One region of the Massilia sp. AB1 genome, then DNA from elsewhere that is predicted to be linked to it. Evidence: predicted binding sites of a transcription regulator. Region 1 holds the regulator's gene; the other holds the start of a gene.
What was found. The regulator NrdR, encoded in region 1, represses ribonucleotide reductase genes. The targets are predictions, from matches to a motif close to CACNANATNTNGTG.
Positions count from the first base shown of each region.

Region 1 (2,399 bases):
CCGCGAGGCCAAGGGCCATCGCGATCATCAGTTCCACCAGGCTCAGGCCGCGCTGGCGCTGTCGGCGGCGGTTCATAGCGGCGCCACCGCCACCAGGCCCGGCGCGGCGCCGGTACCGCTCCAGCCGAGCTTGATAAGCATCGGCGCCCCGGCTCCCGCCGTGCATGCCCAGCGATAGCGGCGCGTGCCGGCGTCCCACGGTGCGGCATCGCGGCACACGGCGATGCGGCCGCCGGGGAAGGCTGCGTACACGCCCTGTTTCGCCTCGTGCAGGTCGAACGCGGCCAGCTGCAGCGGGTCGCACGCGCTGGCGCCGTAGCAGGAGGCCGGCGCCGCGCCCGGATTCCCATCGGCGGCGTCGTAGTCGAGCGAAAGATAAGGATTGGATGAATCGGGCAGGCCGGCGGCGGCCGCGTTGGCGCGCATGCGCGCGCCCAGCGACGCCGCCTGTTGCGCGGCCTCGGACATCAGCGCCGATTGATGGCGCGTGCGCTGGGCGGCCAGCTGGGCCGCACCGGCGCCCACCACGCCGACGGCGAGCACGAACAGCGCCACCAGCACTTCAATGAGCGTAAAGCCCCGTGTGAGCGTGAATCCGCCATGTCGATGCACCCGCATGCCAGCCCCTCCCCGTCACGATGCCGCCTGTGCGGCGGCGCGATGCAATGGAGTTCACAAGGTAACAGGCGCACGCCGGCCGGCCATGAGCTGGCCTAAGCACGAACGGCAGGGTTTGGGGAACTAAACGACGGAGCTTATTTGCGCGGGTGGCCGACTTCGGCCAGCGCTTCCTGGAACTCGTCCAGGTCTTCGAAGTTCTTGTAGACGGAGGCGAAGCGGATGTAGGCGATCTTGTCCAGGCGCTTGAGCTCCTGCATCACCAGTTCGCCCACGTAGCCGGTATCGACTTCGCGCCGGCCGCTGGTGAGCAGCTTTTCCTCGATCGTGGCGACCGCGGTATCGATGGCCTCGGCCGCCACCGGGCGCTTGCGCAGCGCCAGCATCAGGCTGCCGCGCAGCTTGCCGGACTCGAATTCCGTACGGCTGCCGTTCTTCTTGACGATGATCGGCATCGACAGCTCGATCCGTTCGTAGGTCGTGAAACGCTTGTCGCACCTGGTGCAGCGGCGCCGGCGCCGGATGGAATCTCCCTCCTCCGATACGCGGGTATCGAGGACCTGGGTGTCTTCATGCTGGCAGAAGGGACATTTCATGGCGCTGGGCTCACTTGGCGGAGCCGGCGGGGCCGGCTCCTGGTCGGGCTATCAGGCCGCGTAGACCGGGTACTTGTCGGTCAGCTGCTTGACTTCGGCCTTGACGCGCTCGATGGTCGCGGCGTCGTGCGGGTTGTCCAGCACGTCGGCGATCAGGTTGCCCACCTTGACCGCATCTTCTTCCTTGAAGCCGCGGGTGGTGAAGGCCGGGCTGCCCAGGCGGATGCCGGAGGTGACGAAAGGCTTCTGCGGGTCGTTCGGGATGCCGTTCTTGTTGCAGGTCATGTGTGCCTGGCCCAGGATGGCTTCCGCTTCCTTGCCGGTCAGGCCCTTGGCGCGCAGGTCCACCAGCATCACGTGCGACTGGGTGGTGCCCGAGACGATACGCAGGCCGCGTGCGGTCAGGGTGTCGGCCAGCGCCTTGGCGTTCTTGACCACCTGCTTCTGGTATTCCTTGAACTCAGGCGACTGGGCTTCCTTGAAGGCCACGGCCTTGCCGGCGATGACGTGCATCAGCGGACCGCCCTGGATGCCCGGGAAGATCGCCGAGTTGATGGCCTTCTCGTGCTCGGCCTTCATCAGGATGATGCCGCCGCGCGGGCCGCGCAGCGACTTGTGGGTGGTCGAGGTGACGAAGTCGGCGTAGGGCACCGGGTTCGGGTATTCGCCGGCGGCGATCAGGCCTGCGTAGTGGGCCATGTCGACCATGAAGTAGGCGCCGATTTCCTTGGCGATCTTGGCGAAGCGCTCGAAGTCGATGCGCAGCGAGAACGCCGAGGCGCCCGCGATGATCATCTTCGGCTTGTGCTCGCGCGCCAGGCGTTCCATTTGTTCGTAGTCGATGTCTTCTTCCGCGGTCAGGCCGTAGGAGATGACGTTGAACCACTTGCCCGACATGTTCAGGGCCATGCCGTGGGTCAGGTGGCCGCCTTCGGCCAGCGACATGCCCATGATGGTGTCGCCCGGCTTGAGCATGGCGAAGAACACGCCCTGGTTGGCCTGCGAGCCGGAGTTCGGCTGCACGTTGGCGGCTTCGGCGCCGAAGATCTGCTTCAGGCGGTCGATGGCCAGCTGCTCGACGACGTCGACGTATTCGCAACCGCCGTAGTAGCGCTTGCCCGGGTAGCCTTCGGCGTACTTGTTGGTCAGCTGCGAACCCTGCGCCTGCATCACGGCCGGCGAGGT
Region 1 covers NZ_JAGKSG010000045.1:17,436-19,834, forward strand. The annotation lists gene J8847_RS19930 (PilW family protein) at 1-76, opposite strand, end outside; gene pilV (type IV pilus modification protein PilV) at 73-618, opposite strand; gene nrdR (transcriptional regulator NrdR) at 756-1,214, opposite strand; gene glyA (serine hydroxymethyltransferase) at 1,266-2,399, opposite strand, start outside.

Region 2 (2,399 bases), on a different contig from region 1:
CGCTGCGTCGAGACCGGCAAATTCAGGCAAGACTTGTTCTATCGCCTGAACGTGATCGAGCTGGCGCTGCCGCCGCTGCGTGAGCGCCTGGACGACCTGCCGTTGCTGGCCGACGCGATCCTGGCCAGGCTGGCGGGACCGGGCAAGGCTGCGCTCGGACCGGGCGTGCTTGAGGCGCTGCGCGCCTATTCCTTCCCGGGGAACGTGCGCGAGCTGGAGAACGTGCTGGAGCGGGCGCTGGCCTTTGCCAATGACGGCGTGATCGAAGTCGGCGACTTGTCGCTGAAGGCGGCGCGGCCCGGCGAGCCGGGTGTGCGCGAGCCGGTGGCGCCGCCCGTGATCCCTGCTTTGCCGGTGACGCCCGAGCCGGCGCCGGCTGTGCCGGCCGCGGCCACAGTTCCGGCGCCAGGACCGGTGAGCCTGGGACCGGCGGAGCTGCCGAGCAACCTGCCGGCCTACCTGGAGCAGGTCGAGCGCGAGGTCATCCAGCGCGCCCTGCAGCAGACCCAGTTCAACCGCACCCAGGCGGCCAGCCTGCTGGGCATCAGCGTGCGCCAGCTGCGCTATTCGATGCAAAAACTGGAGATCAGCGCGCCGGAAGATTGAATGCAGCAAGCATGACCGCTGTACATACGGAGGCCTCACCGGGCCGCACCCCTATATCTAGTGGCTGGGGTCCGCTGACCCCTTCATTATCTTGAAATTAATCTGGTGCAAAATGCACTTCTGCAGTGCAACAACGACCTATTCTGATTACCGCTTAGGCAGCCGAAAACACTGATGTTAGTGCTCGCTCACCGCGCGCTCCGCATCTTTCGGATGACTGCAAAAGTCAAGACTCCGCACCACGATTCCTCTCAAAAATTGAGAATTTATTTACTTGCCTGTATCGCAAACGAGGTACTACAATTAGTCTCATCTCAAGGCCGGACACTAGATCTAGTGGTAGTAGACAACAAGCAACTAGGTCCTCCGGCAGTCGGCAAGCTCAGCTTCCGGCACGAATCATTGACGTAACCTTTACCCTGCATATCTGGTTTGCCAGCTTAGGCCACCGGCTGGCGGGGTATCGTTTTGCTTTTAATTTTGTCAACGGACCGCACGACGGTCTGAAGCGATAACAAATCGGCGGCAACGGCTGCCATCCTGGAGGCTCAATGCAAACAGCACAAGACATCTCGATCAACCCGCACGTCACCCCAGGAACGACGTCGAACGGCGCCACGCCGGCCGACGTCGTCGCGCGCGGTGATTACCGTGTCATCCGCCGCAATGGCGCCGTGGTCGCGTTCGAGCCGAACAAGATCTCGGTCGCGATGACCAAGGCCTTCCTCGCCGTCGCCGGCGGGCAGGGCGCCGTCTCGGCCCGCATCCGCGAGCTGGTGGAACAGCTGACCAACAACGTCGTGGCCGCGCTGGTGCGCCGCCAGCCGAATGGCGGCACCTTCCACATCGAAGACGTGCAGGACCAGGTCGAGCTGTCGCTGATGCGTTCGGGCGAACACGATGTCGCCCGCGAATACGTGCTGTACCGCGCCAAGCGCATGGAAGAGCGCCGCGCCGCCAAGGAAGCCGCCGGCGGTGCCGCCGTCGTGGCTCCGCAGATCCACGTGGTCGACGGCGGCGAGCGCCGTCCGCTGGACCTGAACGCCGTCTCGAGCCTGATCAACGCCGCCTGCGCCGGCTTGGAAAAGCACGTCGACGCCGACGCGATTCTGGCCGAGACCATGAAGAACCTGTACGACGGCGTGCCGGTCGAAGAGCTGCACAAGTCCGCCATCCTGGCCGCCCGCGCGCTGATGGAAAAGGACCCGGCCTACAGCCAGGTGACCGCCCGTATCCTGCTGCACACCATCCGCAAGGAAGTCTTCGGCAAGGAAGTCGCGCAAGCCGCCGCCGCCGCCGAGTACATCACCTACTTCCCGAAGTACATCGCCAAGGGCATCGAGAACGAGCTGCTGGACGAAGAGCTGGGCAAGTACGACCTGGAGCGCCTGGCCAAGGCCCTGGTCGCCGACCGTGACCTGCAGTTCGGCTACATCGGCCTGCAGACCCTGTACGACCGCTACTTCCTGCACGTGCGCGACGTGCGCATCGAAATGCCGCAGGCCTTCTACATGCGCGTCGCGATGGGCCTGGCCCTGCGCGAAGCCGACCGCGAAGCCCGCGCCATCGAGTTCTACAACCTGCTGTCGTCGTTCGACTTCATGAGCTCGACCCCGACCCTGTTCAACTCGGGCACCCGCCGCTCGCAGCTGTCGTCCTGCTACCTGACCACCGTCGGCGACGACCTCGAAGGCATCTACGACGCGATCAAGGAAAACGCGCTGCTGTCGAAGTTCGCCGGCGGCCTGGGCAACGACTGGACTCCGGTCCGCGCGCTGGGTTCGCGCATCAAG
Region 2 covers NZ_JAGKSG010000009.1:95,407-97,805, forward strand. The annotation lists gene J8847_RS07925 (sigma-54 dependent transcriptional regulator) at 1-606, shown strand, start outside; gene J8847_RS07930 (ribonucleoside-diphosphate reductase subunit alpha) at 1,158-2,399, shown strand, end outside.
Region 2: a site for NrdR is predicted at 932-945, ahead of J8847_RS07930 (ribonucleoside-diphosphate reductase subunit alpha). Genes of this name have one in related genera too.